Regions from separate parts of the Bacillus sp. NPDC094077 genome, predicted to be linked through region 2. Evidence: predicted binding sites of a transcription regulator. Region 2 holds the regulator's gene; each other region holds the start of a gene.

Region 1 (8,319 bases), on a different contig from region 2:
TTTTTCGTTTTCAACAAAGCATCCCTCCTTTTCATACGTAAAAAAGGCGATAAAATAAAAAATCATCCAATATGCCGTTACCTCGCAGCATGTTGGATGATTCAAGTTGATTTTCTATACCGTTTCAAATTATTGCTCCTACTCATAAACTTTCAATTATAGATTAATTGTACTTCTCATTGTTTTCATGCAATGAATGTAATTTAATATTTGGTACTTTATCTCTTTCAATACCGCTACTATAAACAACAGGAATTTTAAATTCGAATTGCTTTGTCTCATGTTTTTGTAAATAGACTGGTTTCGGTACTGGATAACTTTTTGCATTCTCGTTTCCATTATCATATAAAACAACTTTTAATGCTTGTGAATGATTACGATAATTTTTTAAAGTAACAATGCACTTTTGTTCGATATCCTCTCCATTTTTCTCCATTCTACACTGGCTATCTTCTTTTTTATATTCTATTGCTTCTACCCCTGTTTTTCCTGCGTAGTACCATGTTTTATTCAATGTCTGGAGGATGTTATTTAAAATAAACGGCATCATTAAAATCAAAATACTAATGCCTACTACTTTTATCTTATTCATTGTTCTAAATGTACTAGATTCCTTTTTTCCTAGCCATTTTACAAATAATATAAATGCGATTACATGTAGTACGAACGAAACAATCAATATATTTGAGACTTTATAATCCATATAAATATACGTATGTACCGGAACCTTATAGACATTGAATAGCTTTTCCCCAATTAATTCATTATCATTTGGAATTTTTAATAATAACAAAACCCCTATACTGTAACAAATAGCTACTAATCGATCATACTCGATTCGGACCATTCTTTCTCCCCTTCCCTTTGTTTTTTATTATCGATTTTAGCTATTATTACCATACTATACAACCTTTTTATAGAGGGTAACGTAAAAAAGCTCCTTATAAATATATAAAGAACTTTATTAATATACAGTATGAATTAGAAAATCAATATGCAATTTTCACATAGAGATTTCCTCAAAATATGTTGGATTATGTATTGTAATTTTTTTATCCAGAATTGTAACTATACTATCATTTTTTAATTGTTTTAATACGCCGCTAACCGTCTCTCGAGACGTACCAGATATTTTCGATATTTCAATTGTTGTAAGTGGGCAGGAAATGACAATCGTTTCGCCACTTTGTTCTCCTAAATCCTGCATTAAATAATTTAATGTTTGAATGACCCGATCTTGTGCATTAGGAATCGTAATATTTTGCACTCGATTTTCGTTCAGTTTTAATATTGATGATAATTGCTGAACAACGTGCATTAATTGCGTTCTACTAGATTTCACCATATCTTCGAAAATTACTGTCGGAATATAATATACCTCTACATCTGTCATCGCTTCTGCCGTATAGTTATATCCTCTGTCTGTAAACATACCACCATAAGGAAAAATAGAATACCGCTTTACATAGTCATCATATAATAAATTTCCACTTTGATTTACCCGCTCTAACTTTACAAAACCATCTAACATGAAGTAAATTCTTTCTCTTGAATCCCCTTCTAAAAATAAAAATTGACCCTTTTTATAAGTTCGCCAATAGACAAACTCCGTCAAACCTTTCAATTTCTTTTCTGTTAAATGAGCAAATAATTCAAACTGCTTTAAATCTTTAACTACGTTCCGTCTATTCATAAAACTCCCTCTCTCTTGCTGTATGTTGGAGCGAAAAATAAAGAAAGCGTATTCAATTTGAATTTTATCATAATTAACTTTCATATTCGGATTTCATCATGAAAACTTTATGAACAATGAGTACAAAAAATATTAATAAATAAAAAGAATGAAGTTAGTAACTTCATTCTTTTTATTTATTAATAAGTAGAGTACATAATTATTTAAACATACATGCATACATCCTGTTTAGAAATAATAGTACCCGCTTTTTCTTCTAGTGCTTCATATACTTTTTCTAAAGACGTAATAATTGTTTTTCGTTTTGGATTTGTATTAACAAAATTAATAGCAGCTTCAATTTTTGGAAGCATACTTCCCGCAGCAAATTGCTGTTCCTCAATGTATTCTTCTAATTTATTCACTGTGACATGCTCTAATTTTTTTTGATTCGGTTGATTATAATTTACATACACATGATCAACTGCAGTTAAAATTACGAGCGTATCGGCATCTACTAATTCAGCTAATTTCTGCGCAGCGAAATCTTTATCAATAACCGCTTCAGTTCCTTTTAGCCCTTCTTCGGAATCAATTACTGGAATTCCACCACCGCCAACAGCTATCACTATATTTCCATCTTCGACCAAAGAATTAATCACTTTATGTTCATGAATACTTACAGGCTTCGGTGATGGAACAACACGTCTCCACCCTCTACCAGCATCTTCTTTAAACACTGCTTTTGTTTCGTCCATTAATCTTCTGGCTTCTTCTTCTGTATAAAAAGGACCAATTGGTTTAGTTGGGTTTTTAAATGCCTCATCTTTTTTATCCACAACAACGCGTGTTATAACCGTTGCTACGTCTTTTTTTATATTCCGTTTTTTCAATGCCTTTTCAATCGCATTTTCCATCCAATATCCAATCATCCCTTGGCTCATTGCTCCACAAGTATCTAATGGCATTGCAGGTGTCTTTTCCGTTTCTGCAGCTTTTTGCTGTAATAAAATATTCCCCACTTGTGGGCCATTTCCATGCGCAATTACTATATCTACATCATTTTCCATTATTTTCACGAGTTGTTCCGCTGTTTTTTCCAACGCTTCTTGCTGTGCTCCCGCAGTAGCTTTTCCAGACTGTATCGCATTTCCCCCTAGTGCAACTACAATTTTTCTTCGTGCCATATTTCAGCCCTCCAGTTGATTTCGCTTTCACAGCGCTTTATAAAGTAATGCTGCCTGTAATTAATCCATAAATCGCAAAGAATGCTAAAGCACCAATTGCTACCGATGATGCTAATTCCACTCGAGTAAATATTTGCTTCGAACTCTTTTGCTTTTGAACATTGTAAAAAATAAAAATACCTGGCGCATATAAAGTCATTGTTAATAATAAATACTCTAAACCAGCCGCATAAACTAACCACACGCCATAAATACTTGCTATCAGGCCAATTATTATATTTTTATTTCGATCTGTTTCTTCAGACTTTAAACTATGCTTCAGTTGATAAAATGCTGAAAAAGCATATGGGATTAAAATAGCTGAAGATGCTAAAGAAAATGCAAAGTTATACGCCTGATCGGAAACAACGAATGTTAATAAGAACATTTGAATTAAACCATTTGTTATCCATAATGAATTTACTGGAGCCTTATTTTTATTTTCTTTTGCAAACCATTTTGGAAATACTCCATCTTTAGCCGCTAAATATGGAATTTCAGAAGCGAGCAAAGTCCATCCTAACCAAGCACCTAATACAGAGATGACTAAACCTAAATTAATAAAAATGGCACCCCATTTTCCAACAACACTTTCAAATAAATAAGCCATAGCCGGATTTTTTAAATTAGCAATATCTGCTTGCTGCATAAGTCCAAGAGACAATAATGTAATTAAAATGTAAATGATGAGTGTACCAATTAAGCCAATAACCGTTGCTTTTCCTACGTCACTTCTATTTTTTGCTCGACTAGATAAAACAACAGCCCCTTCTACCCCAATGAACACCCATAGAGTTACAAGCATTGTACTTTTAACTTGGCTGCCAACCGCTCCCCATGAAAAAGAACCAGCTTGTCCCCAAAATCCATCTAGGAACGTATCAATATGAAACGCGAAGATTCCTAAGACAATAAATACAAATACAGGTACTAATTTTGCGATTGTAGTGACTAAATTCACAAGTGCTGCTGATTGAACTCCACGTAAAATTAACATGTGAACACACCATAATAATACGCTTGCACCAATAATGGAGGCTACATTTTGACCGCCTTCAAAGATTGGAAAGAAATACCCTAATGAAGAAAATAATAATGTGCCGTAAGCTACATTACCAAGCCAAGCAGATAGCCAATATCCCCACGCACTATTAAACCCCATGAAATTACCAAATCCTGCTTTTGCATAACTAAAAATACCACCGTCTAAATCTGGCCGTTTTACAGTTAGATTTTGAAAAGATAATCCAAGCGCAATCATCCCAATTCCTGTTATAACCCAGCCAATAATAATGGCTCCAGCACCAGCACCTTTTGCCATATCACTTGCTAAATTAAATGCTCCACCGCCAATCATAGACCCAACTACAAGAGCCGTTAATGTAAACAACCCTAATTTCTTATCTTCACCCATTCCACTCACCTCTCTTTAATTGCAATAACAATACGAAAGCAATAGTGAATGATAGTGTCTAAAGGAGGAGAAAGAAGAAAGGAAGACTTCCTTTCTTCTTTACTCCATATTTCCTAAAGTAGCTGCCATAACCGCTTTAATTGTATGCATTCTATTTTCAGCTTGATCAAATACCTTTGAATGTTTACTGCGGAATACTTCGTCAGTTACCTCCATTTCTTTCAACCCATATTTCTCATAAACTTCTTCGCCATACATCGTTTCAACATCATGAAATGCAGGTAAACAATGTAAGAAAATCACGTTTTCATTTCCTGTTTCTTTAATCATCTGCATATTTACTTGATAAGGTTTCAATAACTCGACACGTTCAGCAAATTTTTCTTCTTCTCCCATAGACACCCATACATCTGTATAAATTACATCTGCATCCGCAACAGCTTCTTCCACATTACTTGTTATCATTACCTGTTCATTATATTTTTTTGCTAAGTCAATTACTTCTTGCTCTGGCCATAAAGATTCCGGTGTACAAATACGTACATCCATTCCAACGATTGCTCCACCAACTAGTAAACTATTAGCAACATTATTTCGTCCATCGCCAACGTAAACGAGCTTCACGTTTTTTAGTTTCCCTACATGTTCTCTAATAGTTAATAAATCTGCGAGCGTTTGTGTTGGATGCCACATATCTGTTAATCCATTCCAAACGGGTACACCAGAATTTTGCGCTAAAGATTCTACAGTTTCATGATTAAATCCACGAAACTCAATTCCGTCAAACATGCGTCCTAACACTTTTGCTGTATCCTCTACGGATTCTTTTTTCCCAAGCTGAATATCACCTTTCCCTAAATATTCAGGGTTCGCACCTAAATCTGTACATGCTACTGTAAATGCACATCGCGTACGAGTAGAGGTTTTTTCAAATAAGAGCGCTACATTTTTACCTTCTAAATAATGATGTGGGATACCGTTTTTCTTTTTCTCTTTTAATTCCGCTGCTAAATCTAGAAAATATAATAATTCTTCTTGTGTAAAATCTTTTTCAGCTAGAAAACTTCTTCCTTTTAAATTTGGTCTAGTCATTAACATACTTCATCCCTACTTTCTCCGTTATTTATACTAAATATCTTTACGAACAATCGGCATACTCATGCAACGTGGACCCCCACGACCACGAGACAATTCCGAACTTAGCACCTCAATGACTTCTATACCATGTTCCCGTAATAAAGTATTGGATACATAGTTGCGATCATATGTAACAACTACACCTGGCGCAATTGCTAATGTATTAGAACCGTCATTCCATTGTTCACGAGCGGAAGCAATTGCATCTCCTCCTCCACAAGGAATAAGAACTAATTCACTTAAACCTAATACCTCTTTTAATGCTTCCATTAAAGAAGTGCGGTGTGTAATTTTAAGAGTTTCCTCATCTGGACCTTTTTCTAAAATATAAATATTCATATTTCCTTTTGGCCCTTGAATGGCTGGGTGAATTGTAAACTTATCATAATCAACCATTGTAAATACTGTATCTAAATGCATAAATGCTCGGCATTTCGGAATTTCTATCGCTAACACTTTTTTTATTTTATTTTGTCGGCTAAAGAGATTTTTAGCTAAACGTTCAATTGCTTTAGCTGAAGTACGGGCAGATACTCCAATTGCAATTGTTTCTTCATTTAAAATTAGCTCATCGCCACCTTCAATTGGAAACTTATAATCACGATCTAGCCAAATTGGCACATTGTGATTTGCAAATCTTGGATGATATTTAATGATGTACTCCATGAATAATGATTCACGTCTACGCGCCGGTTCTCTCATCTTATTTATCGTTAAGCCATCGCCCACGCTAGCTGCTGGATCACGAGTAAAATATAAATTAGGCATTGGGTCTAAGTAAAACGGATAATGATCTTCCATTAATTCGTATAAATGTGTCTTCTTACTTGTTTCAATTTCGTTTTTCCGTACACCACCCATAATTTTTTGAATTAATTCTTCATTTGAAAAGGAAAGTAAATATTCTTTTAAAGTTTGATGTGCAACATTTACGTCAGCCTGTCCTTCTTTTAAAATACGATCAACAAATTCTTCTCGAAGTTTTTTATCTACTAATGCTTCAGCAGCTAGTTTTTCTAAATAAAGAACTTCAACACCCCGATTGCGTAATGTTTGTGCAAAATAATCATGCTCTTTTTGAATAATTGGTAAGTATGGAATATCGTCAAATAATAATTGCTGCAAATAATCTGGCGTTAAGTTTTCCACTTCTTTACCCGGTCGTTTTAATAAAACCGTTTGTAATTCCCCAATTTCTGAAGTAACATGTATCGGATGCTTCATTTGTTGTACCTCCTTTTAAATATGTTTGATGTCTTACAAGTACATAATAAATGCTACGCGCTTTCATCTTTGTGAAAGCATCCACATTATCATTGTGAAATATTAAACAAGTTGTTTTTTTAAAATCATATAAATTTGTATTTTTATAACACTTCACCAAGCTTTTTTAATAAAAAAATACATATATTACGCATATATGTTGAATATTTAACTTCCGTATTTAAACAAAAATCCTGTTTTTAATTTTTATTAAAAACAGGATTTTGCATCTAAATAATTAAATTTAACCTTTCTTCTAAAATCTCCCTATCTGATTTCGACTGAGAAATTATAAGGCATGTATCATTTCCACATATACACCCTATTTTTTCTTTCCACTCTAACTCATCAAACAAAACACCAATAACATGTGCATTACCAGGTAATGTTTTAATAACCATTAATTGATCTACACAATCAATTTTTACAACAACCTCTCGTAATTTTTTCTTTAACTTTATATCCGTTTGTAGATGCTCTTCTGAAAAAATTTTATATATCATTAATCCTTCCTGAGAAGGTACCTTCGTTAAGCTTAACTCGCGAATATCTCGAGAAACCGTAGCTTGTGTTACTAATACATCTTTTTCTGCTAACAATTCTACTAATCTTTCTTGCTTATCTATTTCATACTCCTTTACAAATTGTTTAATTAATCGTTGTCTTTTTTCTTTTTTCATAAAAGACACCCCTTTTAATATTATAGCTCGCTATAATTTTCATCCGAAAGGGACAAAAAAGAAAGTTGCGGAAACGTTCATAGTTTAACTGTGGATATTAAATCTAGCTAAATAAAGTGAAACTTTAATCAGTGGGGGTTTTGTTCATCCCCCACTGATTATTAGCCCACACCAATCGGGCGTTTACAGGTAGCCCGACACCCACCTAACTTCTTTGCTCCAGCCGAATTTTGAGGTGGGTGTCTTACTGCCCACAAATAGCGGGATAAAAAAGAAAGAACAGCATTCTGTTCCTCTCTTTTACATTGAAAATCGTTCAATTGTCTGTTTCAAGTCAATTGCTTGCTTCTCTAAATCTTTTAATAATTGATCAATTGCTATCATATTTTTAGACTGTCGCAGCGTCACACGCGCCACTTCTTGTGAACCAGCTGACGTTTCTTCAGCAATTGCTGCTACGGCCTTTGTTTGTGCTCCTGTTTGATGAATGTGACTCACTTGTTCATTCATATAACTACTAATTTGCTTGGTTGCATTGGCTACTTCCATAACACTTGATGACATTTCTTTTAAAATTAATTCTGTAGCTTCCCCACGTTTGGCCTCTTCTTTAGCTGTTTTTACTTGCTCTGTCATTTTCAATGCGACTTGTTGCACCTCATCTTGCATATTCCGTAATAATTGAGATATGTTTCTTGCGGAATGATCACTTTCATCAGCCAATTTACGTACTTCTTCTGCTACAACCGCAAAGCCCCTTCCATGCTCTCCTGCACGAGCTGCCTCAATAGAAGCGTTTAGTGCCAATAAATTTGTTTGACTAGCAATCTCACTCACAACAGAAACAATGTGTTCAACTTGTTTCATTCGCTCTTCTAACTTCTGTACATTTTGCATCGAATCTTCATTTTCTTTCGCCAATGTTTG
Region 2 (8,319 bases):
AAATGAAGTAGCAAAGCAGTTATACAGAAAATACGGATTTCAAAATGGTGGGATTCGTAAACGATACTATGCAGACAATCAGGAAGATGGTCTTGTAATGTGGGTGAATATATAATGGAAAAAAATACGATTATACTTGGTATTGAAACAAGCTGTGATGAAACAGCGGTAGCAGTTGTTAAAAATGGAACAGAAATCATTGCGAATGTCGTTGCATCACAAATTGAAAGTCATAAACGTTTTGGCGGCGTAGTACCAGAGATTGCATCCCGTCATCATGTAGAACAAATTACAGTTGTGTTAGAAGAAGCTTTAAAAGAAGCGAACATCACTTTTGATGATATTGATGCAATTGCTGTAACAGAAGGCCCTGGCTTAGTTGGAGCACTTTTAATCGGGGTAAATGCGGCAAAAGCTGTGGCATTTGCTCATGATATTCCTTTAATTGGTGTTCATCATATTGCTGGTCACATTTATGCAAACCGTTTAGTAAAAGAGATGCAGTTCCCGCTATTATCACTAGTTGTATCTGGTGGACATACAGAGCTTGTTTATATGAAAGAACATGGTTCATTTGAAGTAATTGGTGAAACACGTGATGATGCTGCAGGTGAGGCTTATGATAAAGTAGCCCGTACATTATCAATGCCTTATCCAGGTGGTCCTCATATTGATCGTCTTGCGCATGAAGGGGAGCCGACAATTGATTTACCTCGTGCGTGGCTAGAACCGGATTCATATGATTTCAGCTTTAGTGGATTAAAATCAGCAGTTATCAACACTGTGCATAATGCAAAACAGCGCGGTATAGAAATAGCACCGGAAGATTTAGCAGCAAGTTTCCAAGCGAGTGTAATTGATGTACTTGTAACGAAAGCTTCTCGTGCTGCCGAAGCTTATAATGTTAAACAAGTGCTTCTTGCAGGTGGAGTAGCTGCTAATAAAGGGCTGCGTGCACGTTTAGAAGAAGAGTTTGCACCAAAAGAAAATATAGAGTTAATTATCCCGCCATTATCGTTATGCACAGACAATGCAGCAATGATTGCAGCTGCAGGTACAATTGCATACGAACAAGGAAAACGTGCGACATTAGCTTTAAATGCAAATCCAGGATTAGATATTGAAGCGTAGTTATACACAAAATTAACCACAGCTTGTGGATAAAACCCATATTATCTGTTGATAATATGGGTTTTATTGTGTATATGAAATGTTAATAACTTTTTAAAAAAGTGTGGATAATGTGGAAAAGTTATTTTGAGGTTTATATTATAAAGGTGGATATGTGTATAAACTTGTGGATAATACAGATGAAGTCTGACCTTTAACGTTATTCTTTTTTGGGAAATAAAAAACAAGAAGATATCCCAAAAAACCTTTTAAAGCATCCTTCTCTTATTATATAGATTGTTACTATTATCAATCTTTGTCAGTAAATCGATGTTTTTTGTCGAATCGTCGATATAATTTCATGCACTATGGAACGGATTCTAAAATAGAAAATAAAAAGGATGTCATCTAGTCAAAAATCTCGACTTATGAGACATCCTCCTTGTTTAAATTCTCTTATAAATGCAGTTCTTCCCACTCTGCCATACAAGCTTCAAGTTGTTCTTGTAGTGTTTGCTTTTTAGTTGTAATTTCACTAGCCTTTTCATAATCTGCATATATTTCTGGTAAGCAAAGCTGATCTTCTAACGTAGCAATTTCCTCTTCTAATTCTACGATATTTTGTTCTAATTCTTCAATTTTTCGAGTGCGTTGACGCTCTAACTTTTTGCGCTCTTTTTCTTCTAGGTAATTTAATTTCTCTTGTGCAATTACTTTTTGAGCAGGGGCTTCATCTTCTTGCTCTAGCTCTGCACGCTCAATCATCTCGTTTTTCTTTTCAACGTAGTAATCGTAATCCCCTAAATATTCCTGTGCACCTTCTGCTGATAACTCAACAACAGTCGTTGTTACGCGATTAATAAAGTAGCGGTCATGTGAGACGAATAGAAGAGTCCCTGGATAATCAATTAAAGCATTCTCCAAAATTTCTTTACTATTTAAATCAAGATGGTTCGTAGGCTCATCGAGAATTAATAAATTTGATTTTTGCATCATAAGTTTTGCGAGAGCTAATCGAGCTTTTTGTCCACCACTAAGAGAAGATACTGGTTTTAGTACATCATCCCCTGTGAATAAAAAGTTACCGAGTATAGTGCGGATTTCTTTTTCAGGTTGCAATGGGTATTCGTCCCATAGTTCATTTAAAACTCGCTTAGAAGATGTTAAGTTGGCTTGTTCTTGATCATAATAACCAACAGATACATTTGATCCGAAAGCAACATCTCCGTGTAATAGCTGTAACTTATTCACAATGGATTTTAATAGTGTGGATTTTCCAATTCCGTTAGGTCCAACTAAGGCAACACTATCTCCGCGAGTTAAGCGCATATTTACATGCTCAATAATAGGTTCCGCATCATAGCCAATCGTTGCATCTTTTACTTGTAAAACATCATTTCCACTTTGTTTTTCGATATCGAAGTGGAAGGATGCTGACTTAGAATCACCTAATGGTCTCGTTAATAATTCCATTCTGTCTAATTGTTTACGGCGACTTTGAGCACGTTTGGTTGTAGATGCACGAGCTATATTCTTTTGAACGAATTCCTCAAGTTTAGCGATTTCATCTTGTTGTTTTTCGTAACGCTTCATTTCTTGCTCGTATAGTGCTGATTTTAAGTCTAAGTATTTACTGTAGTTACCAACAAATCGTCTGCTTTCTTTATTCGAAATTTCGTATACTTGTGTAACGAGTTTGTCTAAGAAATAACGGTCATGGGAAACGATTAAAATTGCACCAGGATAACCTTGTAAGTATTGCTCAAGCCATGTGAGTGTTTCGATGTCTAAATGGTTTGTAGGCTCGTCCAAAATAAGTAAGTCTGGTTTCGTTAATAATAATTTACCAAGAGCTAATCGTGTTTTTTGTCCACCGCTTAAAGTAGAGATTGTCGTTTGGTGCGTCTCCACAGGGAAGCCAAGACCGCTTAAGATCGAGCGGATATCTGCTTCGTACTGATAACCACCTTGATCTTTATAGTCTAATTGTAATTGATCATAATCAGCTAATAACTTTTCGTATGTAGCTGCATTTGAAAAGTTTTCTTCCTTTCCCATCTCTTGCTCTAGCCTTCGAAGTTTTGTCTCCATTTGCTGTAGGTGTGTAAAGACTGTTAACATTTCATCCCAAATTGTTAAAGTTGTTTCTAGCCCAGTATTTTGAGCTAAATACCCTATTGAGACATCTTTCGGCTTTATAATTTCACCACCATCATGAGATAGCTCACCAGCGATAATTTTTAATAATGTAGATTTTCCAGCTCCATTTCGTCCAACTAATGCGATACGATCTTTCGTTTGAACTTCCAATTTTATGTTTGCAAGAATTGTTTCTGCACCGTATAATTTCGAAAGTCCATTCACTTGTAATAAAATCAATGTTTTCACCTCAAATAATTTCTTAACTTTGCCATGTTTATATTTCTCAATCATACTAAAAATAGTGTATAGTTTAAAATACAGAGAGAATACTTCTTCTCTTTATTATACAAGGAATTTAATGAGTGCTAAACTTCTGTATTTGATTAAAGCATATGAATAAAGATAGAAAGAGAGGAGAGGTTATATGGATCAGCAAAAGATTCCACAAGCCACTGCTAAACGATTGCCTCTATACTATCGATTTATCCAAAACTTATCTCTTTCTGGTAAGCAACGTGTTTCATCAGCCGAATTGAGTGAAGCGGTAAAAGTAGATTCCGCAACAATACGAAGAGATTTTTCGTATTTTGGAGCGTTAGGGAAAAAGGGATATGGATATAACGTAAATTATTTATTATCATTTTTCCGTGAAACACTTGATCAAGATGATATAACACGTGTAGCACTTATTGGAGTAGGTAATTTAGGGACCGCTTTCTTACATTATAATTTCACGAAAAACAATAATACAAAAATTGAAATGGCGTTTGATGTTAATGAAGAGAAAGTTGGAACAGAAATCGGAGGTATTCCTGTATATCATTTAGATGAATTAGAAGAAAGATTATCAAATGATATACAAGTGGCAATATTAACAGTACCCGCTACAGTAGCACAAGCTGTAGCTGATAGGTTGGCAGAAACAAATGTGCACGGTATTTTAAACTTCACACCAGCACGATTAAATGTATCAGAGAATATTAGAATCCATCATATTGATTTGGCTGTAGAGTTACAAACGCTTGTTTACTTTTTGAAAAATTATCCACAATAAAACGCAGAGGAAGCGACCTCTGCGTTTTATTATTGTTTTTTCTTTGTGAATTTAACTAATATAAGGCGAAGTGCCAAATTAAAATCAATTGTTGCCATAACTGCAAATAGTATTGTCCACACATTCCAGATTGTATCTGTCACGTTCGTAATGGCGAAGCGTGTAAAGATACATCCAAGAAGGAAGTACAATGCAGCCATGAACAATGGTGAGTTTCTCATACAAAAAATCCTCCGATAAAGCCTTGCATTTTTTCAGCTTCTTTAATCATTTCTTGAATTTGCTCATTGCTTACTGCAATTTGAGCGACTGCAACGAATGTATTCATCGCAACATGAGCTGCAATTGGAACGATAATACGTTTCGTTTTTACATATAAAAAGGCGAATACGAGCCCCATAGCAGTGTATACCAATAAGTGAGTAAAATCAAAATGAATCGCCGCAAATACAAGGGAACTAATGATAGCAGCAATAAAGAAGTTAAACTTCTTATAAAGTGTACCAAATAAAATTTTTCTAAATACGATTTCTTCTAAAATTGGCCCTATAATAGATACAACAATAAGGAACCAAGGTGTTGTTCTTGCGATGTCCATAAGCCTTGCTGTATTTTCAGATCCAGGTTTAATACCTAGTAAATACATCTCAATCATACCAGCAATACTTTGTGAGAAAAATGCTAAGAAGAACCCGATGAAAATCCATCCAATTGTAGCTGGAACAGTAGAGCGCATTGTATCTAAATGCCTTTCACGAATATCTGTTCTAAGTAACCAAAGTACGACGCATAATGCAATAAAGAAGCTAATGATAGCCCAATGTCCAGTTATGATTTGTCCTTTTTCCTCAAGGGTCAATCCTCTATTATCATAGAGTCCTGTTTTTAGGAGAAGTGGTAATCCGACAATTCCAGATAACTGCATTAAAATGTATGTAACGATAATCCACCAATATTGTTTCTTCAAATGGTTTAACCATCCTTTCTAACTCTAGTGTATGAGATAAGGTAGGATAACATGTAAATATGCTACCTATGATATAAACTTTCATTCGAATTATGATTTTTTTGTAAATCCGTATTTGAAATTAAAGTAGTAGACAGGAAAAAGTTGTGCGTTTAGCGAAAACAACTTAGGGTGTCTTTCATATTGTAACATACGAGTAGTGGAAACAACGATTCATATAGTACGGGTAGTATTCTATATAGAAAAGTTTATATAGTGATTTGCGAAAAAATTATGATTTTTTTACTTGCAAAAGAAATTGAGATTATTTATTATTATAAGTGTGTTAGCACTCGGATGACTTGAGTGCTAATAAATAAAATTTACATAACAAAATGAGGAGGTTATTGTTCATGCTAAAGCCATTAGGTGATCGCGTTGTAATTGAGCTTGTTCAAGCAGAAGAAAAAACAGCAAGTGGTATTGTATTACCAGACACTGCAAAAGAAAAACCACAAGAGGGTAAAGTTGTTGCAGTAGGTACTGGTCGAGTGCTTGAAAATGGTGAGCGTGTTGCTTTAGAGGTAGCAGCAGGTGATCTTATCATCTTCTCAAAATATGCAGGTACTGAAGTGAAATACGAAGGTGCAGACTACTTGATTTTACGTGAAAGTGACATTTTAGCAGTTATCGGTTAATTATATAAATCTTAAAAAATCCAAGGGGGTCAATTATTATGGCAAAAGATATTAAATTTAGTGAAGAAGCACGTCGTTCGATGCTTCGCGGTGTCGACACTCTTGCAAATGCAGTAAAAGTAACGCTTGGACCAAAAGGTCGTAACGTTGTACTTGAGAAAAAATTCGGTTCACCACTTATTACAAATGATGGTGTAACGATTGCAAAAGAAATCGAATTAGAAGATGCATTCGAAAACATGGGTGCGAAATTAGTAGCAGAAGTTGCTAGCAAAACAAACGATGTAGCTGGTGACGGAACAACAACTGCAACTGTATTAGCACAAGCTATGATTCGTGAAGGTCTTAAAAACGTAACAGCTGGTGCTAACCCAATGGGTCTTCGTAAAGGTATCGAAAAAGCTGTTACTGCTGCAATTGAAGAACTAAAAACGATTTCTAAACCAATCGAAGGTAAATCTTCAATCGCACAAGTAGCTGCTATTTCTGCTGCTGACGAAGAAGTAGGTCAATTAATCGCTGAAGCAATGGAGCGCGTTGGCAACGACGGCGTTATTACTTTAGAAGAATCTAAAGGATTCACAACAGAATTAGATGTAGTAGAAGGTATGCAATTTGATCGTGGATATGCATCTCCTTACATGATTACTGATTCTGACAAAATGGAAGCAGTTCTTGATAACCCATACATCTTAATTACTGACAAAAAGATTTCTAACATCCAAGAAATCTTACCAGTATTAGAGCAAGTGGTACAACAAGGTAAACCACTTCTTATCATTGCTGAAGATGTAGAAGGCGAAGCGTTAGCTACATTAGTAGTGAACAAACTTCGTGGTACATTCAATGTAGTAGCTGTTAAAGCTCCTGGATTTGGTGACCGTCGTAAAGCGATGCTAGAAGATATCGCAATCTTAACTGGTGGCGAGGTAATCACCGAAGAATTAGGACGTGACTTAAAATCTGCTACAGTTGAATCTTTAGGACGCGCTGGTAAAGTTGTCGTAACGAAAGAAAACACAACTGTAGTTGAAGGTATTGGAAATACAAAACAAATCGAAGCTCGCATCGGTCAAATCCGTGCGCAATTAGAAGAAACAACTTCTGAATTCGATCGTGAAAAATTACAAGAGCGTCTTGCAAAACTTGCAGGTGGCGTAGCGGTAATTAAAGTAGGTGCAGCAACTGAAACTGAGTTAAAAGAGCGCAAACTTCGCATTGAAGATGCACTTAACTCAACTCGTGCAGCAGTAGAAGAAGGTATCGTTGCAGGTGGTGGTACTTCACTTATGAACGTATACACGAAAGTAGCTTCTATCGTAGCTGAAGGCGACGAAGCAACAGGTATCAACATCGTACTTCGTGCACTAGAAGAGCCAGTTCGTCAAATCGCAATCAACGCTGGTCTAGAAGGATCTGTAGTTGTAGAGCGTCTAAAAGGCGAAAAAGTAGGCGTTGGTTTCAACGCAGCTACTGGTGAGTGGGTTAACATGCTTGAAACTGGTATCGTAGATCCAGCTAAAGTAACTCGTTCTGCACTTCAAAACGCAGCATCTGTTGCAGCTATGTTCTTAACAACTGAAGCTGTAGTAGCTGACAAACCAGAGCCAAATGCACCAGCAATGCCTGACATGGGCGGCATGGGCATGGGCGGTATGGGCGGAATGATGTAATAAGCATCACTCTGTGAAGCTGTGCAATGTATAAATAGTTAATTAGAAGAAGGCTACTTCCTTGATGAGAGGAGGTAGTCTTTTTGTATTGTTAAAGTGTGTGTATCAAGAGTTTTTGGAAGGTCGCAAGTTTAGGAAGACAAAGGAGGCAAATATTCAAGACTCTCTTATTGTTGGTATTTACAATATAATTCCAATTGAATATATAATTTTTTAAACATTTATGATACAGTCAAAAGGGATTTTTCTTGTTTTTTAGTTGGGATAATGAAAGAAGATAGTGATAGCCTAATTAGTGAGGTATATTATGCAGATTAAAGGGAATTTTGGTAAAAACATTTTTTCGAAAATATTAGTAGTATGTGGTTTGTTGATGTTTGTCATTACATTTTATAATTCATTTCAAATAGAAAGGGCTACCTATTCCTCGGTCTCTGTGTTAATTCTGGAGATATTAGCAACTGTTTTTGTGCTCGGAATAATATCATTTTTAGTAAATCGTTTTTTAACAGTTAATCAATTTTTGATTACTCTCATAGTTGCGGCTTTTGCAATTAGGCTGTTATGGATTATTTTTGAAAAAACGGTACCTATCTCGGATTTTTCTGTAATGTATGAAAGTGCTCAACAAGCTGTAAATGGTAATTTTGCATTTATTTCAGATGAATACTATATGAGTTGGACCTATCAATTGGG
Region 3 (8,319 bases), on a different contig from region 2:
ATCTTTCATTATTAGAAAGCCATCCACTTCCTCAGATTTCTTTTTCATTTCCTCTAACTTCATTGTTTTAAACTTTATATTTCTAAACGTATCTTTCGGCTTTTCTCCAACAACTCCAATTACGAGTGCTCTCCCGTTATATTCTAATTTCTCTCCTTCTTTATCTTTTGCACACCCAGCACCGACTAAGCATAACAATATAAAAACTAAGAAATACGATAAACGCTTCATTTAACACCCGCCCCTTCTTTTAAGTCAAGTGACAAAAACGTAAGGTGAATTCAAGAAAATGTAAGTAAAATCGATAGCCCAATTCGCATTTCTATATTATAATCAATTGAATTTACTTACATTACTAAAAAACATAGGAGATTTTCATGAAGAAATTTAAACTTTCAGCGGTTCTTCCTTTAAGTTATATACTTCTACTCGTACTCGTAAGTCCCCTTTACGACGTATTAAATAAATCAGCTGTTCACGCAGTGAATGTCACAACAGTAGTAGATGATTGGATTCCATTTGTAAAAGCATTTATTGTTCCTTATTTACTTTGGTTCCCATACTTATACGGTGCACTTATTTATTATTGTTTTGCTGATCGAAAGCAATATTACGTTACTTTAAGTAGTGTAATCCTTGGAAAACTTGCTTGTTTTTCTATTTATTATTTTTGGCAGACGACGGTACCACGTCCGACTGTCGTTGGAACAGATGTATTTTCCGAACTAGTCCGCTATATTTATAGTATCGACCAACCGGTAAACTGTTTTCCTAGCATTCATGTTCTTACTACATTTGTAATTATGTTAGCTGCCTTTAAACGTAGAGAACAGCATGCTTTTGAATATTACATCCTTACTTTTTTCGGTACACTTATTATTTTATCAACACTATTTACGAAGCAGCATGCTTTTGTAGATGCCGTTTCTGGTATGACACTTGCAAGCATATTATACTTCGGTGTTCAGTTATTGTTAGCAAAAGAAACTGTGACAGTTCCAGTAAAACAAAATCATAAAATGTAAAAAAGCAGACTGTGCTTCTTCAGTCTGCTTTTCTCTATATAAAAGGAGATTTTCAAATTAAGATTGCGGTACAGTCATATCACCAGAATGAATACGACCTGCTTTTTTAAGAGCGATGTAAAGTATATAAGAAACAGCTACTGGAATGATGATATAAGTGATTACCATCGCTGGGACAACTTCCCATCCTTGGCTGGAAATTAAATTAATTGGTGCGATAAGAGAACTTAATCCAAGACCTGCAATCTCTTTTCCTGCTTCCAGTTGGAAAATCAATGCTGATACTGGGCCAACTATTGCACTGGCGACGACAGTTGGGACGAGAATCATTGGATTTTTAGTAATGTTCGGTAACTGCACTTTTGGAGTACAAAGTGCCTGAGCTAATATGCCACCTAAATTATTTTCTTTCGCTGAAATAACAGAGAATCCGATAAACTGAGCAACACATCCTGCAAGAGCTGCTCCTCCTGCAACGCCATCTAAGCTAAGTGCGATCGCTAAAGCAGCTGATGAAGCTGGAGAAATAAGTAGTAGCCCCCAAACTACTGCAATGACGATAGAAGCGATGAACGGGCTACCAGCTGAGCTATCTTTAATGAATGCTCCAACTGCATTTAAAACTGGGCTTATATTTTGAGCTAACCAAATACCGACTAAACCAGAACCTAATATTGCTGCAAATGGAACGAGCATCATATCTAAAGCAGTTTTCCCGCTTAAACGTTTACCAATATACACCGCTAAAGTTGCTGTTAATAATGCACCAATTGGTTCACCTGTTTTAATGATTAAACCTGCTTCAGTAATGGAAATGGATCCAGCACCAATCGCTCCAGCTACCATCGCCGAAAAGATGACAAGTCCATTTGCACCGAGCATAAAAGCGATCCCGGCTCCAATGGCTGGTGCCATAAGTGATTTTGCAACAACTCCGATTGTAATAAGTAATGGTATATCAACAATTCTTCCTATATTTTCGATCAGTAAACCAATTCCAAGGGATACGAAAATACCTTGTGCAATTCCAGCAGAAGCTTTAAACACACGAGACATTATATATTCCTTCATTTGTTTCACCTTCTTCTATAAGTTAGTAGCCAATTGTTTTCATATAATCGCGTAAAATATCGTTTGATTTTGCGAAGCGCGCTTCTTCATCTTCTGTTAAGTTTAGTTCTACAACTTCTTTCATACCGTCTCTAGTAATAATAGCTGGTACTCCTGTACAAATATCATATTCACCGTATTCACCATCTAAAATAGCCGATACAGCAATCACACGATAGTCATCATTAAAGATTGAGCTCGCAATATATGCTAGAGAATTTCCGATGCCGTAATAAGTAGTACCTTTTCGTTTATAAATTTCCCATCCAGCTTTTGCAGTCTTCTCAACAATTTCATCTAAATCTATTTCACCGAAACGTTCTTTTTGTTCTTCTAAAATTTGTAGGATCGGCTTTCCACCAACAGTTACATGTGACCAAGCAACCATTTGAGAATCCCCATGCTCTCCTAATGAATATCCATGAATACTGCGAGGATCTACATGTAACATTTCAGATAAAATTGTTCTTAAGCGCGAAGAATCTAATGATGTACCTGTACCGATTACGCGATTTCTAGGTAATCCAGATAATTTCCACACTTGATATGTAATAATATCAACTGGATTCGATGCGATTAAGAGAATACCATCAAATCCACTTTCCATTACACCACCAACAACGCTTTCCATAATCTTTGCACTCGCTCCTAAAGTATCTAAGCGACTTTGTCCAGGTTTTGGTGCTGGCCCTGCTGTAATAATAACGATGTCCATATCTTTGCAGTCTTCATAGCTGCCTGCATATACTTTTGTTCTTGTATTTGTAAAGTTAATGCAGTGTGATAAATCCATCGCTTCCCCAACTGCACGTTCATGATTTATATCAATTAATAATAGCTCTTCGCAAATGCCTTGGTTTACAATGGAATACGCACAACTTGATCCAACTAATCCAGTACCGATAATTGCAATTTTTCTTGTATTTCTTTTCATAGCAATCTCTCCTAATTGATCATGTAATCTATTTCTTTTGTTCTTTACACTCTTAATTATAAAGATTCCCACGATAGAAACCATGGATACTTTGTGAAATATTGAACAAACTTTTGTCGTTTTTGTGAATTGTTATATTCCATTTTCGTCATATTTGTTACAACTGGAAAAATATTTATTATATATTTATTGACATATACAAAACAAAAAAAACGAGCGACTTCATTCGCTCGTTTTTTCTGCACACTATTCCGCACTTAATTGACTTTTTAGTTGCTGCACAATCATCGGATTAGCAGCAGCTGCTGGCTTATAATAACTCTTTTGTTTTGCGTACTCATACATATTACGTTGGCGCATCTCATCTTGATTTCGAATTTGAATTAACGTTTGATGTAACTGTTCATTATCCGACTGAGCAATATAATTTGCATAACTTGTTAAACTTGCATTTAATCCTGCTAAATAATCATTTACCATATCTTTTTCATTCATTTCTCTCTTCCTCCTATCCTAAAAAATTCATTAATTGTTGTTTCGTATTTCGTGCATCTTGTGCATCCTTTTGTAGCATTTGTTTCAACTCTGGATCTGTACATGCCTGTGCATACTGTTCTAACTTGTTAATAATTGTTGCGTGTCCACCAATCAAATGACGTAAGTTTTCTACTTCAAGTTCTGTTAAATTTTGCATAGAATACTCCTACCTTTCTTTATTCGTTCAATGTTAGTATTTAGTTCTTTTTGGATTGTATACATGAATTAATTTTTTCACGTATATACAAAATAAAAGATGAATAGCTAGGCCATTCATCTTTTATACTGGTTATGTATTCATTTTCATAGAGATACAATCATGCTTATACTCACAAGTAAGTTCCATACAATGTGTAAAATGATACTAGGTACAATAGATTGCGTCTTTCTGTATAACATAGCAAATACAATACCCATAATTGTCGCCGTAATTGGAAAACCACCATGAAGAATCCCAAAAACGAAGGAAGAAACGATGATACCGACTAGAAAACTATATTTCTTTTCTAAAAATCGATACAAAATACCTCTACATAAAATTTCTTCTTTAATTGGTGTAATGATAGCTATGCTTAAAACATATATAACACTTTGTATCACACTATGCTGAAGCGTTGTTCCACCTAGTTTTTCTCGTTGTTGCTCTGCACTTTCAAAGCTAAATAGCTCTAACATTACATATTGAGCTAATGCAATGACGATAAAACCTATTAATAGATACAAATACGTTTTCCCATTCTTTAAAACAGATACATCCCAAATATTTTTAATAAAATGTAGCACCGGTTTATAGGCCATTATCACAATAGCAACAACCGCTGCATCTAATAAGAGTATATAGTACCCCTCTAAATTATCACGCAATGCTTCTTCCCCATAAATCCCCAAAGCCAGAGCAAGGAATAATCCTCCTAGGAATGAGAATCCTAGAATGCCTGCTATCATTGCAAATAGATTTTTATATGTTATATTCTCTATTTTCCTTTCCGTATCATACGCTTCTAACACTGTTTTACTCATACTATTCCTCCATTTGTTTTCATTTACTTCAATAAAAATCCCTTAATATAAATATAAGGATAATATAACAATATTTTCAAAAAGAATAATATGCAATTTTGCATATCATGAAAGCTTTGTATTCTATAGTTTTAGGAATTAAATTACTATATAATAATTATTAAATGAATTTTCGAACATTTCTTATTTATCCACCATAATCCTCGCATCATATAAAACTTATTAATTAAAGGAGCAATGAACATGAAAACACATGACTTCCTTACAAAAATCCAAAAAGGCTCTGAACCTAATCCATATCAAGATCCTATCGCATTTATTTTCCTTTGTTTTTCCTTAGCCATATACACCTTTTTCAAACCAGCAAAATAATATCATCTAACAAAAAAGAGTCTCAAAATTATTTGAGGCCCTTTTTTGTTAGATTCCGTTCCGCTTCTTCAATCGCCCGTTGCATTTGCAGTAACGGATTCTTAATCATCTTCCCGTGACCTGTCGCCAATATAGTCGGCTTATATTCCAGCAAGTTTTGAGCACTTGTTAATGCAACTTCTGCATCCCAAGTGCCAAACATAGGAAAGGGAAAAAGCCAATTCAATTGTCCTGCAACCGCCACTCCTCCTCTCGTTTGAAATGCATCTCCAACAATGAGTGCATCATTTCTCGTATCTAAAAACGACATGGAACCTGGTGTATGACCTGGAGTTGCAATCGCTATAAGAGAACCAATTTTATCTCCTTCTTGAAGAAGATTATCTGGAATCGTCTTTATCTTTTTTGATACACTCACTTTTACCTGCGTGCCTGGTTCCCCTGGCTGCAGTGACAAATCTCCTTCAAGTAAACGAGCATCTCTCTTAGAAATATAGACCGGAACATCTGGTAGCGCTTGTTTTATAGCATCAAGCGCCCCTATATGGTCATCATGTGCATGTGTAATAACAATATTCGTAATCGGTTTTCCTATTTTTTGAGCCGATTCTAAAATCTTCTTTGCACAAAATGGTAATGCTGCATCAATTAAAGTTAATCCTGTTTCTTCTTCAACAAAGTAACAGTTAATCGGAAATAGACGCGGTAAAAATGCGATTTGATGAACTGTTTCTATTCTTATTAACTTCATCTCCTTTACCTCCATAAAAAAAGCCGTTTACAAATACATATGTAAAACAGCTCTTTTCAAGAATCCAACAACAAAAAACCAGCAGCCAAAAGGCCACTGGTTCCCTCTCTTCTATTAAACTGTATAACGCTCATCTTCTAAAATTTTCGCAGCAATTTCACGTTTCTTCGGAATTACGTTAAGTGGTGTGTGGCGAGTTAGTTTGCGTAATGATGATAACATCATGCGCAGCATGTCGCCATTTTCAACTGCGATAAGTGTTTCTTTCGCATCTGCTTCGATTTCGTTGAATGCTTCTTGGCAGAATACTTCAGTGTATAACACTTTTTGTTTATTCTTTTCAAGACCAGTTGCTTTAATTGCTTTTTCTGTACGAAGAACAGCTGACTCCATTGCATATAAGTTACTTACGATATCAGCGATATTCACAAGAATTTCTTGCTCTTTATCTAATGCTTTACCGTATTTTTGAGCAGCTAATCCCGCTACCATTAAACCGATTTTCTTCGCGTTATTTACTAAATATTTTTGAAGTGCTAATGGCTCATCACCTACTTCTTCTGGCATCATCATCATTAACTCTTCTTGTAATTTTTGCGCTTTTTGAAGAAGCGGTAATTCACCTTTCATCGCCTTACGTAAGAACGTACCTGGTACGATTAGACGGTTAATTTCGTTCGTTCCTTCGAAAATACGGTTAATACGAGAATCGCGGTACATTCTTTCAATCTCGTACTCTGCCATAAATCCGTAACCACCGTGAATTTGAACACCTTCATCTACTGTATAATCTAGTACTTCAGAACCGAATACTTTATTTAAAGAGCACTCAATTGCATATTCAGCGATAGAAGCCGCTACTGCTTTACCGTCTTTTACTTCTTCTTCAGATAATGTGCTCATACGGCTTTCGAATAAACCTACTGTACGATATACAGAGCTTTCAGCTGCATATGTTTTTGCTGCCATATTCGCAAGTTTCTCTTGAATTAATGGGAATCGAGCGATTGGTTGTTTGAACTGTTGACGTTGGTTAGCATATTGTGCTGAAATTTCTACCGCACGTTTTGCAGATCCAACTGTACCAACACCTAATTTATAACGGCCGATATTTAAAATGTTGAACGCGATAATATGACCTTTACCGATTTCACCAAGTAAGTTTTCTTTTGGTACTAGCGCATCTTCTAAAATTAACGTACGAGTTGATGAACATTTAATACCCATTTTCTTCTCTTCTGGGCTTGTAGATACACCAGCGTATTCTTTCTCTACGATAAATGCTGAGAAGTGCTCACCATCTATTTTTGCATATACAACAAATACGTCAGCAAATGCAGAGTTGGTAATCCATTGTTTTTCACCGTTTAATACGTAATGTGTACCTTCTGCATTTAAACGTGCAGTTGTTTTTGCACCTAACGCGTCAGATCCTGAACCTGGCTCAGTTAATGCGTATGCAGCTAATTTTTCACCAGTCGCAAGCAATGGTAAATACTTTTTCTTTTGCTCTTCGTTACCGAATAATACGATTGGTAAAGATCCGATACCTACGTGAGCACCGTGAGTGATTGCAAAACCACCAGCGCGAGAGAATTTCTCTGCGATTAACGCTGAGCTTACTTTATCAAGGCCAATTCCGCCGTACTCTTCTGGTACATCAGCGCCTAATAAACCAAGTTCACCAGCTTCTTTTAAAAGACGAACAGAACGATCAAACTCATGTTGCTCTAAATATTCAAGCTCTGGAAGAACTTCATTTACGATAAAGTCCTCTGTCGTTTTTGCAATCATTTTATGCTCAGATGAAAAGTCTTCTGGCGTAAACACTTGATCAATTGTAATCTCATCTACTAAAAAACTACCGCCTTTAACCGCATTCCCTACTGTTTTTTCCATGAAAATTTCCTCCTTCATATTTTCATGAGCCGCTTCTTTCTTTTGAAAGAAGCTGGCTCTCAATTTTATTTTTATACCCCTTTGTTGCTTCCATTTTTTGCTTTAGCGTCCTCACATTCTGAGCGAGCCGCTTCCACTTTTTTTATAATCCAGTTCCAGCGGCTAGAATGTTCGGTGGCTTCGCTTCTTCCTGCGAGGCAAAAATCGCCTCTACGTCTGAAGCTCCATCCCCCTCACATTCTGAGCGAGCCGCTTCCACTTTTTTTATAGTAATTCAAACACTCCTGCTGCTCCCATTCCGCCGCCGATACACATTGTTACGATACCAAATTGTTCGTTGCGGCGTTTCATTTCGTGAATAAGAGATAGCGTTAATTTTGCTCCTGTACAGCCAAGTGGATGTCCAAGTGCGATTGCACCACCGTTTACGTTTACTTTTTCTTCATCTAAACCAAGTTCACGAATAACTTGGATCGATTGAGAAGCGAACGCTTCATTTAGTTCAAATAAGCCGATATCAGATAGCTCTAATCCCGCTAGTTTTAACGCTTTTGGAATTGCAGCGATTGGACCGATTCCCATTACTTCTGGTGGCACTCCAGCTACTGCAAATGAACGGAATTTCGCAAGTGGCTTCATGCCATCACTCACTGCTTTTTCACGATCCATTA

The links. Region 2 encodes Rex, which represses fermentation and respiration genes when NADH is low (regulators of the CRP and FNR family bind a similar motif). Its sites were predicted from a motif close to TTGTGAAATATTTCACAA; they were not measured.
Region 1: arcA (arginine deiminase) is a predicted target of Rex. The motif match lies at 6,766-6,783, and genes of this name have one in related genera.
Region 3: ACQKNR_RS13505 (L-lactate dehydrogenase) is a predicted target of Rex. The motif match lies at 3,161-3,178, and genes of this name have one in related genera.

The regions. Positions count from the first base shown of each region.
Region 1 is NZ_JBNNUF010000009.1:124,582-132,900, forward strand. It holds gene ACQKNR_RS20500 (FAD-binding oxidoreductase) at 1-41, shown strand, start outside; gene ACQKNR_RS20505 (ABC transporter permease) at 164-847, opposite strand; gene ACQKNR_RS20510 (Crp/Fnr family transcriptional regulator) at 1,004-1,693, opposite strand; gene arcC (carbamate kinase) at 1,897-2,859, opposite strand; gene arcD (arginine-ornithine antiporter) at 2,897-4,312, opposite strand; gene argF (ornithine carbamoyltransferase) at 4,412-5,410, opposite strand; gene arcA (arginine deiminase) at 5,441-6,673, opposite strand; gene argR (arginine repressor) at 6,943-7,392, opposite strand; gene ACQKNR_RS20540 (methyl-accepting chemotaxis protein) at 7,693-8,319, opposite strand, start outside.
Region 2 is NZ_JBNNUF010000030.1:1,752-10,070, forward strand. It holds gene rimI (ribosomal protein S18-alanine N-acetyltransferase) at 1-115, shown strand, start outside; gene tsaD (tRNA (adenosine(37)-N6)-threonylcarbamoyltransferase complex transferase subunit TsaD) at 115-1,131, shown strand; gene ACQKNR_RS28145 (ABC-F family ATP-binding cassette domain-containing protein) at 1,567-3,489, opposite strand; gene ACQKNR_RS28150 (redox-sensing transcriptional repressor Rex) at 3,677-4,306, shown strand; gene ACQKNR_RS28155 (YdiK family protein) at 4,336-4,527, opposite strand; gene ACQKNR_RS28160 (CPBP family intramembrane glutamic endopeptidase) at 4,524-5,273, opposite strand; gene groES (co-chaperone GroES) at 5,666-5,950, shown strand; gene groL (chaperonin GroEL) at 5,989-7,623, shown strand; gene ACQKNR_RS28175 (glycosyltransferase family 39 protein) at 7,931-8,319, shown strand, end outside.
Region 3 is NZ_JBNNUF010000004.1:345,083-353,401, reverse strand. It holds gene ACQKNR_RS13520 (hypothetical protein) at 1-231, opposite strand, end outside; gene ACQKNR_RS13515 (phosphatase PAP2 family protein) at 378-1,025, shown strand; gene ACQKNR_RS13510 (PTS transporter subunit IIC) at 1,083-2,096, opposite strand; gene ACQKNR_RS13505 (L-lactate dehydrogenase) at 2,119-3,069, opposite strand; gene ACQKNR_RS13500 (spore coat protein) at 3,316-3,564, opposite strand; gene ACQKNR_RS13495 (hypothetical protein) at 3,578-3,763, opposite strand; gene ACQKNR_RS13490 (CPBP family intramembrane glutamic endopeptidase) at 3,910-4,626, opposite strand; gene ACQKNR_RS13485 (hypothetical protein) at 4,870-4,998, shown strand; gene ACQKNR_RS13480 (MBL fold metallo-hydrolase) at 5,027-5,749, opposite strand; gene ACQKNR_RS13475 (acyl-CoA dehydrogenase family protein) at 5,864-7,648, opposite strand; gene ACQKNR_RS13470 (acetyl-CoA C-acetyltransferase) at 7,913-8,319, opposite strand, start outside.